DNA from 3 places in the Rhizobium sp. YJ-22 genome. Region 1 is predicted to be linked to each of the others. Evidence: predicted binding sites of a transcription regulator. Region 1 holds the regulator's gene; each other region holds the start of a gene.
The links. The regulator PhoB, encoded in region 1, activates phosphate uptake and scavenging genes when phosphate is short. The targets are predictions, from matches to a motif close to TGTCATNNANCTGTCAT.
Positions count from the first base shown of each region.

Region 2: P7F60_RS12285 (esterase-like activity of phytase family protein) is a predicted target of PhoB. The motif match lies at 1,536-1,552, and genes of this name have one in related genera.
Region 3: P7F60_RS20365 (DUF465 domain-containing protein) is a predicted target of PhoB. The motif match lies at 1,947-1,963, and genes of this name have one in related genera.

Region 1 is NZ_JARRIR010000003.1:401,755-405,027, forward strand. It holds gene P7F60_RS09885 (M20/M25/M40 family metallo-hydrolase) at 1-1,116, shown strand, start outside; gene phoB (phosphate regulon transcriptional regulator PhoB) at 1,486-2,169, opposite strand; gene phoU (phosphate signaling complex protein PhoU) at 2,251-2,964, opposite strand; gene pstB (phosphate ABC transporter ATP-binding protein PstB) at 2,997-3,273, opposite strand, start outside.
Region 2 is NZ_JARRIR010000004.1:350,321-353,593, reverse strand. It holds gene lon (endopeptidase La) at 1-858, shown strand, start outside; gene hupB (DNA-binding protein HupB) at 1,146-1,421, shown strand; gene P7F60_RS12285 (esterase-like activity of phytase family protein) at 1,608-3,273, shown strand, end outside.
Region 3 is NZ_JARRIR010000009.1:24,947-28,219, forward strand. It holds gene P7F60_RS20345 (tetratricopeptide repeat protein) at 1-46, opposite strand, end outside; gene P7F60_RS20350 (thiamine phosphate synthase) at 55-708, opposite strand; gene P7F60_RS20355 (VOC family protein) at 824-1,174, opposite strand; gene P7F60_RS20360 (metalloregulator ArsR/SmtB family transcription factor) at 1,276-1,536, shown strand; gene P7F60_RS20365 (DUF465 domain-containing protein) at 1,726-1,899, opposite strand; gene P7F60_RS20370 (DUF465 domain-containing protein) at 2,120-2,323, shown strand; gene purE (5-(carboxyamino)imidazole ribonucleotide mutase) at 2,384-2,848, shown strand; gene P7F60_RS20380 (5-(carboxyamino)imidazole ribonucleotide synthase) at 2,848-3,273, shown strand, end outside.

The DNA of each region.
Region 1 (3,273 bases):
TACGACGTGCAGCCGGTCGATCCGATCGAGCTTTGGGAAAGCGATCCCTTCGAGCCGTCGCTGAAGGACGAAGAGGGCCGCAAGGTCATCACCGGCCGCGGCACCTCCGACGACAAGGGCCAGCTCCTGACCTTCGTCGAGGCCTGCCGCGCCTACAAGGACGTGCATGGGGCACTGCCCTGCCGCGTCACCATCCTGTTCGAGGGCGAGGAGGAATCCGGTTCGCCGTCGCTGAAACCCTTCCTCGAAGCCAATGCCGAGGAACTGAAGGCCGATTACGCGCTGGTCTGCGACACCGGCATGTGGGACCGCGAGACGCCGGCGATTTCCGCCAGCCTGCGCGGCCTCGTCGGCGAGGAAGTCGTGGTTCTCGCGGCCAAGCGCGACCTGCATTCGGGCATGTACGGGGGCGTCGCCGCCAACCCGATCCGCATCCTCGCAAACATCCTCGCCGGCCTGCATGACGAGACCGGCCGCGTGACGCTGCCCGGCTTCTACGACGGCGTCGCGGAGACCCCCGACGACGTCAAGGCGACCTGGCAGAAGCTTGCCGGCAACGACACCGATTTCCTCGGTGATGTCGGCCTGTCGCTGCCGTCCGGCGAGCGCGGCCGCTCGATCCTCGAACTGATCTGGGCGCGCCCGACCGCCGAGTTCAACGGCATCACCGGCGGCTATACCGGCGAAGGTTTTAAGACTGTGATTGCGGCCAAGGCCTCGGCCAAGGTATCCTTCCGCCTCGTCGGCCAGCAGGATCCGGAGGCGATCCGCGAGGCGTTCCGCGCCTATGTGCGCTCGAAAATCCCCGCCGATTGCAGCGTCGAGTTCCATCCCCATGGCGGCTCGCCGGCCATCCACTTGCCCTACGATTCCGCCGTGCTGGCCAAGGCCAAGGCGGCGCTGTCGAAGGAATGGCCGAAGCCGGCCGTCATCATCGGCATGGGCGGCTCGATCCCGATCGTCGGCGATTTCCAGACCATGCTCGGCATGGATTCGCTGCTGGTCGGCTTCGCCCAGAACGACGACCGCATTCATTCGCCCAACGAGAAATACGACCTGACGTCCTACCACAAGGGCATCCGCTCCTGGGTGCGGATTCTGGACGGGCTGAAGTAAGCATCGTCGCAAGGATTGCCGGCATGGCTTTCGGGCCTGCCGGCAATCCTGCTCCTTTCGGAAAAGTCCTTTAAAAACAAAAAGGCCGGGCAAGCCCGACCTTTCGCTCTCGTTTCGACGCCGTGCCAGTACATCCGTGGTCAGGGCGGAAACGATGATGTCTTCCACGCCGTTCTTCGCTCCAGGGCCCTTGCAAGCCCGCCTCCGAGCGGCTGTGTTAGGAGGATGGGCCTGAAAGGTTAGTTTCGGGTTAACCATCCTTCTCTGTATCCATAAGATGGCGCATTTTGCCGCGATTGCAAGGGTTTTCGCATTTATTGTGGAAAAAGCCCGAAATGCCGCAGAAAACGCTTGGGTTGAGTGGTTGATTCAACTCTCCATCGAATAGCCGGCGCCGCGAACGGTGCGAATCACGTCCTGCATGTTGGAGAAATTCAGCGCCTTGCGCAGGCGTCCGACATGCACGTCGACAGTGCGCTCGTCGACATAGATGTCATGGCCCCAGACGCCGTCGAGCAATTGCGAGCGCGAAAAGACGCGGCCGGGGGACTGCATCAGGAATTCCAGCAGGCGGAATTCGGTCGGACCAAGGCGCACTTCGCGGCTCTTGCGATGGACGCGGTGCGTTTCGCGGTCGAGTTCGATATCGCCGCAGCGCAGCACCGAGGAGAGCACTTCGGGCCGGGCGCGGCGCAGCATGGCTTTTACACGGGCGATCAGCTCGGGCGTGGAGAAGGGCTTGACGACGTAATCGTCGGCGCCGGTGGAAAGGCCGCGCACGCGTTCGCTTTCCTCGCCGCGCGCGGTCAGCATGATGATCGGCAGGCGCTCGGTCTCGGGGCGCATGCGCAGGCGGCGGCACAATTCGATGCCGGAAACGCCGGGCAGCATCCAGTCGAGGATGAGGAGATCGGGCGTGCGCTCCTGCAGGCGGATTTCGGCCTCGTCGCCGCGCAGGATGGTGTCGACCTCGAAGCCCTCGGCTTCGAGATTGTAGCGCAGCAGGATGCTGAGGGCTTCTTCGTCTTCGACGACGGCAATCTTGGGTAACATCGTTCGTCCGGCTTCTTTGCTGGATCAGGGGCAGGAACCGGCCGGGGCCGGCTCCTGCGTCCAGGACAAAAGGGGAGGCGCTTATTCGGTGACAGCGCCGACCGTGTTGGCGGTGTCGTCCTTCGGGCGCTCGCCCTCGGGCTGGGCGCCGGTCGTCATGTAATAGATGGTTTCGGCGATGTTGGTGGCGTGGTCGCCGATGCGCTCGATGTTCTTGGCGCAGAACAAGAGATGCGTGCAGCTGGTGATGTTGCGCGGGTCTTCCATCATGTAGGTCAGGAGCTCGCGGAACAGCGAGGTATACATCGCGTCGATTTCCTCGTCGCGCTCGCGGATCGACTGGGCCTTCTCGGCCGAGCGGTTGACATAGACGTCGAGCACTTCCTTGAGCTGCATCAGCGCCAGCTCGGAAAAATGTTCGAGGCCGCGCGCCAGCTTGCGGGTGACGCCCGAGCCCTGCACGGCGATGACCCGCTTGGCAGTGTTCTTGCCGAGATCGCCGACGCGTTCGAGATCGGCGGCGATGCGGATGGACCCCATGATTTCACGCAGGTCGCCGGCCATCGGCTGGCGGCGGGCGATCATGACGATGGCCTTGTCGCCGATCTCACGCTCGGCAGCGTCGAGGATGGCGTCCTCGGAGATGACCCGCTGGGCCAGCGCCGAGTCGGAATGCACCAGCGCGCGCACCGCGTCGCTGACCATCTGCTCGGCAAGGCCGCCCATTTCGGAGATGCGCCGCGCCAAAAACTTCAGTTCGGAGTCGTAGGCGGAATGGATATGGTTCGATGCCATGGAAATATCCTTTGAAAACCTTTGCGCGGCGATCAGCCGAAGCGGCCCATGATGTAATCCTGGGTGCGCTGGTCGTCAGGATTGGTGAACATCTTGTCGGTGTCGTTCTCTTCGACCAGATGGCCGAGATGGAACATCGCGGTGCGCTGCGAGACGCGGGCGGCCTGCTGCATCGAGTGGGTGACGATGACGATGGTGTAGTTGGCGCGCAGCTCGTGGATCAGCTCCTCGACCTTTGCCGTGGCGATCGGGTCGAGGGCCGAGCAGGGCTCGTCCATCAGGATGACCTCGGGGCTGACGGCGATGGCG
Region 2 (3,273 bases), on a different contig from region 1:
CCGCACGAATTCTCGGTCAGCGACGATGCGCTCCTGGCGGTCATCCAGCAGTATACCCGCGAAGCGGGTGTGCGTAACTTCGAGCGCGAGCTGATGAAGCTGGCCCGCAAGGCGGTGACGGAAATCATCAAGGGCAAGGCGATCTCGGTCGAGGTGACCGCCGCCAACATCCATGACTACCTGGGTGTGCCGCGCTTCCGCCACGGCGAAGCCGAGCGTGAGGATCAGGTCGGCGTGGTCACGGGTCTTGCCTGGACTGAAGTCGGCGGCGAATTGCTGACGATCGAAGGCGTCATGATGCCCGGCAAGGGCCGCATGACGGTGACCGGCAACCTGAAGGACGTGATGAAGGAATCGATCTCGGCGGCCGCGTCCTACGTCCGCTCGCGCGCGGTGGATTTCGGCATCGAGCCGCCGCGTTTCGACAAGAGCGACATCCACGTTCACGTTCCCGAAGGCGCGACCCCGAAGGACGGCCCGTCCGCCGGTGTCGCCATGGCCACCGCCATCGTCTCGATCATGACCGGCATCCCGATTTCCAAGGATGTGGCGATGACCGGTGAGATCACGTTGCGCGGTCGTGTTCTGCCGATCGGCGGCCTGAAGGAAAAGCTGCTCGCGGCCCTGCGCGGCGGCATCAAGAAGGTGCTGATTCCGGAAGAGAACGCCAAGGATTTGGCCGACATTCCGGACAATGTGAAGAACAGCCTGGAAATCGTGCCCGTGTCACGCATGGGCGAGGTGCTGCGTCATGCGCTGCTTCGCATGCCCGAGCCGATCGAATGGGATGGCGTGGTCGAGACGTCGGTCGTGACGTCGGTCGAAGGTGTCGACGACGGTCAGCTTATCGCCCATTGATCCCTGCCTCGCGCAGAGGTTTCAGGACAGGAAATCACGAAAGGCCGGCAATTGCCGGCCTTTCGCATGTTGAAAACCCGGATCAATGCGCCACTTTATCCACCTGAGATGCCCGGATGACGAGAATTCCGCGGCTTTTGCTTGTTTTTGACATTTTTGCCGGGCTTGTGCTTGGCCGTGTGGCGGGACTCCGAATCGTGCCGTCAAGGAAAGAGTTTGCAAAGGCGAGGTCTGGTGCATGGCGCCGGCCAAGCCGGATCGTTTCAAATCATGGAAAGGGTGGAAACATGAACAAGAGTGAACTGGTCGCTGCCGTTGCCGAAAAGTCCGGCCTGACGAAAACCGATGCTGCGTCCGCCATCGATGCCGTCTTCGAAGCGGTGGAAGCGGAGCTGAAGAAGGGCGGCGACGTGCGCCTGGCCGGCTTCGGCAATTTCTCGGTCAGCCACCGCGAGGCGTCGAAGGGCCGCAATCCCTCGACCGGCGCCGAGGTCGACATCCCCGCGCGCAACGTGCCCAAGTTCACCCCTGGCAAGGGCCTGAAGGATGCCGTCAATAGCTGACATGCGAAAATCAAAGACCTGAAGCGCAGGAGCGAATCTGAAAGATCGTGACGCGCTTTGGCACTCTCATAAGCCCGGCCCTGCCGGGCTTTTTGATGGGCGAGACCGTTCGGCCGTCATGCCGCTGTCATGTCGATGCCGCAAAAGCCCTCTCGTATCTTTTGACCGGAAACAGGGGGTTTCCTCATGACGATCCGATTTTCCCGCGTGGCCCTGACGACCGCTCTTTTGGCCTCGGCGGCAATTCCCGCGCAGGCCGAACAGGTTTTCAATCGTATTGCTGCCTTTGCCGTTGCAGACAACCTGCCCAAGGACGCCGACAAGGCGACCAGGACCTCGGCCGAAATCATCACTGCGACCGAAGACGGCATGGAACTCATCTATTCCGACAGCCCCTATGGCGCCATCGGTTTCGTCGACATCACCGATCCACATGCGCCTAAGCCGCTCGGCGCCCTGAAGATGGGTGGCGAGCCGACGTCGGTCGCCGTTGCCGGCGCCAAGGCGCTGGTCGCCGTCAACACCTCGGAAAGCAAGCAGAAGCCCTCCGGCAAGCTGTCGGTGGTCGACATCGCAACGAAGAAGGAAGAGGCGAGCTGTGACCTCGGCGGCCAGCCGGATTCGATCGCGCTCTCCCATGACAAGACCTTTGCCGCCATCGCCATCGAAAACGAGCGCGACGAAGAGCTGAACGACGGCAAGCTGCCGCAGATGCCGGCCGGCGATCTCGTCATCGTCGACCTCAAGGACGGCGTTGCCGATTGCGGCTCGATCCGGCATGTGGCCGTGACCGGCCTGGCAGAGATCGCGCCTGAGGATCCCGAGCCCGAATTCGTCGCCATCAACGACAAGGGCGAGATCGCGCTCACCCTTCAGGAAAACAATCATATCGTCATCATCGACGGCAAGACCGGCACGGTGAGAAGCCATTTCTCCGCTGGCACCGTCGACCTCCAGGGCATCGACAGCAAGTCGAACGGCGCGCTGAAGTTTACCGACAAGCAGGACGCCCGCAAGCGCGAACCCGATGCCGTCAAGTGGCTCGGCAATGACCGCCTCGTCGTCGCCAATGAAGGCGACTACGAGGGCGGCTCGCGCGGCTTCACCATTTTCGATACCACCGGCAAGATCCTCTACGAAGCCGGCAGCAGCTTCGAGCACGAAGTCGCCCGTCTCGGCCACTATCCGGAAAAGCGCTCCAAGGCCAAGGGCATCGAGCCGGAGGGTCTGGAAGCCGCGACCTTCGGCGGGCAGCCCTACTTTTTCGTTCTGGCCGAGCGCGCCTCGGTCGTCGGCGTCTTCAAGGATACGGGTGGCGCGCCGGAACTGATGCAGATCCTGCCGTCCGGCATTTCGCCGGAAGGCGCGGTCGCCATTCCCGGCCGCAGCCTGCTGGTCACTGCCAATGAGGCCGACCTGCGCGAAGACGGCGGCGCCGGCGCCCATGTGATGCTCTACGAATATGCCGAGGGCGAAAAAGCCTATCCGACGCTGCAATCGGCCATGGTCGACGATGCGCCGATCGGCTGGGGCGCCCTGTCCGGCCTCGTGGGCGATGCGGAGAAGGACGGCACGTTCTATGCCGTCTCCGATTCCTTCTATTCGATGCAGCCGACCATCTACACCATCGACGCCACGAAGAAGCCGGCGGAAATCACCAGGGCGCTGGTCGTCAAGCGCGAAGGACAGCCGGCCCAGAAGCTCGACCTCGAAGGCATCACGCTTGACGGCAAGGGCGGCTTCTGGCTGGCCTCCGAGGGCGATAGCGCCAAGCTGGTGCCGCATGCGCTCTACAATGTGAACGAAAAGGGCGAGATCAAGAAGGAGATCGCGCTGCCGGCAGAACTGCTGC
Region 3 (3,273 bases), on a different contig from region 1:
AAACGACGCAGGCGACGGACAGGAAAAAGCGGGGCAAACGGTGCATGGAGAGCTTCAATCGCCAAACCGTGGCGCTTTTTCGTCAAGCAGCGCATTCACTTCCGCGACGATGCGCGCCGCCGAAGCCGGCTCGTCGAAGATGGCGGCCCGTAGCGCCACGAATTCCGCGCCGGTCTCGGCCACGGCCAGCGCCGAAGCAGGATCGGTGCCGCCCATGACGATGCACGGAATCTCGATCATCGAGGCCCACCATTCGGCGAGGTCGAGATTCTTCGGATGCGCCTCCGGCTTGATGTCGCCGTCGAACTTGCCGAAAAAGATGTAATCCGGGCGGACCTCGCCGACTTCGAGCGCATTGTGGCGATCCGCCGCCCTTCCGCCGCCGACGATCAGCTTTGGCGCATGCTTGTCGATGGCCTCGGCCAGCTCCTCCGGCGTGCCGGTGACATGCAGGCCGTCGGCCTTGGCGCGGCCGGCGACGCGGCTGTCGCCGGCGATCAGGGCTGCGGCACCCGCTTCCTGGACGACCGGCACGACCAGCTCGGCGTGCTTCTGGAAGGTGGCGTCGTCGAGCCCGTATTGCGGCACGATGACGGACGCCACGTCGCCGCCGCGCAGGGCATCCGCAACGACCTGCCGCTTCTCGGCGGGATCGGCGATGTCGGGGACGATCAGAACCAGGCGGCAACGGTCTTCGGGTGCGGTCATTGTCTTAAATCCATGTTTTTGGCGCGCGGCGCACCTAAGGCGCGGGCCGCATCAGCATCTCGTCTTCTCCGATAGACCGGAGCGGCGACGCAATCAACAGGCAGCAGACTACGCCCTAGAGATGGCCGAGAATATTGACCAGCCGCCCGAAGGGATCGCGCACGAAAAAGCGACGCACGCCCCAAGGCTCGACCGCCGGGCCGTATTCGAAGGCGATGCCGGCCTCGCGCATCCCTTCCTCGACGGCATCGAGATTATCGACCTCGATCGACAGATCCGGCACCGGCGTTCCCGAGCCGCCTTCCGTGGCGATGCTGAGCTGCGGCATCGACTGCCCCGTTCCGGCGAAGGTGACGATCCAGCCGTGATCCATGACGATCTCCATGCCGAGCAACTCGCCATAGAAGGCTTGCGCCGCCTGCACATCCGTGGCGGCGATATTGGCGACGACCCGTCTGACGACCATGAAATCTCCTTTTGTCGCGAGATATCGGCACCGCAACGCGAAAATCGCTGCACTGCACAATTCCGCTTGCCTGTGGGGTCAGTTTATCCTAGCTTTCGCCCATGTCGACCTACGATCCCTTTGCCGCGATAGCCGATCCTCACCGGCGCCACCTGCTGGAGGAATTGCGTCGCGCGCCGCGCACGGTCAATGATCTGGCGAAGGGATTGCCGATCAGCCGCCCGGCGGTGTCGCAGCATCTGAAGGCGTTGTTGGATTGCAACCTGGTGCAGGTGACGGCGGAAGGGACGAAGCGGATTTATTCGGTCAACAGGCCGGGCTTCGATCGGCTCAACCTCTGGCTCGACCAGTTCTGGTCGTAAGGGTCTCCCCGACGCCACGACCAGAACCCTTGTCGCGACCGGCACTACAGCCGCCGGTCAATCATGTCTCGCAACCTTTTTCATGTCCCTGGGTTGCGCTCGAAGTGCGGCCAGACCCTGTACGCGAATGCGATTTCAAGCAGTCTGACCGAACCTCATGAGATGGGATGAAAGGAAAGAAGGCAATCTTTAGTGCGTCGAGCCTCTCAAACGCTCGATTTCATCCTTCAGCCGCAGCTTACGACGCTTCAGATCGGCGATTTCGCCGTCGTCGATGGAGGGAGATGTCATGGCAAGGTGCAGTTGCTCCTCCAGCGCACCATGCTTTTTCTGAAGCGATTCAAGATGAGCCTGAATGGTCATTTGTCACGTCCTTCCTTTTATTCTCCGGCCCCCGATGGCACCGGTTAACGACAGGAGTGTGACATGAACTTCCGTCATTGTCGAAGGCGAAATGAAGGCGCTTACGCGGCAAATTCGTGAAGAAGGATAACTTCCCGTTACCGGTATTTGATGATAGGAGCTTGCGAAAAGCATCGGCAAATCGGACAGTGGCGGTCCGATACGAAATGGGGACTGTTTGATGGCGGATCAGGAACAAGCGGACATCAGGCTGATGGTGGCGCGGCTTCGCCAGGAGCATGAGGACTACGATGCCGCGATCAATGCGATGATCGCCACTGGATGCGAAGCCTTGCGAATCCAGCGGATGAAAAAGAAGAAGCTGGTGATCAAGGACAAACTGAGCAAGCTCGAGGACCAGATCATCCCCGACATCATCGCCTGACGGTTTTTTTTCGAGAGGCCCCTCGTGACAGCAGCAGATACGCCCCCGGTCGCCATCATCATGGGAAGCCAGTCCGACTGGGAGACGATGAAGAATGCCGCCGACACGCTGGAAGCGCTCGACATCGCCTATGAGGCGCGCATCATCTCCGCCCATCGCACGCCCGACCGGCTGATGCGCTTCGCCAAGGGGGCACGCGACGAAGGCTTCAAGATCATCATCGCCGGTGCAGGCGGGGCTGCCCACCTGCCGGGCATGGCAGCCGCCATGACGCCGCTGCCGGTCTTCGGCGTGCCGGTGCAGTCGCGGGTGCTGTCGGGCAAGGACAGCCTGCTCTCCATCGTTCAGATGCCGGCCGGCATTCCGGTCGGAACCCTGGCGATCGGCAAGGCCGGCGCCGTCAATGCCGCCCTGCTCGCCGCCGCCGTGCTGGCGCTGCAGGACGACGATCTCGCCCGCCGCCTCGACGACTGGCGCCAGCGCCAGACCGACTCGGTCGCCGAATACCCCATGGACGAAGTTTGATGACAACCAAGACGATCGGAATCATCGGCGGCGGCCAGCTTGGCCGCATGCTGGCCATGGCGGCCGCGCGGCTGAATTTCCGCACCATCATCCTGGAGCCGCAGGCCGATTGCCCCGCCGCCCAGCTCGCCAACCGCCAGATCGCCGCCGCTTATGACGATCCCGCCGGCCTCGACGAACTCGCAGCCGCCTGCGACGTCGTCACCTATGAATTCGAAAACGTGCCCGTCGCCGCCGCCGAGCGGCTGGCCGCCCGCGTGCCCGTCTATCCGCCGCCGCGCGCCTTGGAAGTGGCGCAGGACCGGCTGACCGAAAAGCGCTTCATCAACGATTGCGGCATTCCCACCGCCCGGTTCCACGCCATCGACAGCCAGGCTGATCTCGATGCTGCACTCGCCGATTTCGGCGGCCAGGGCGTGTTGAAG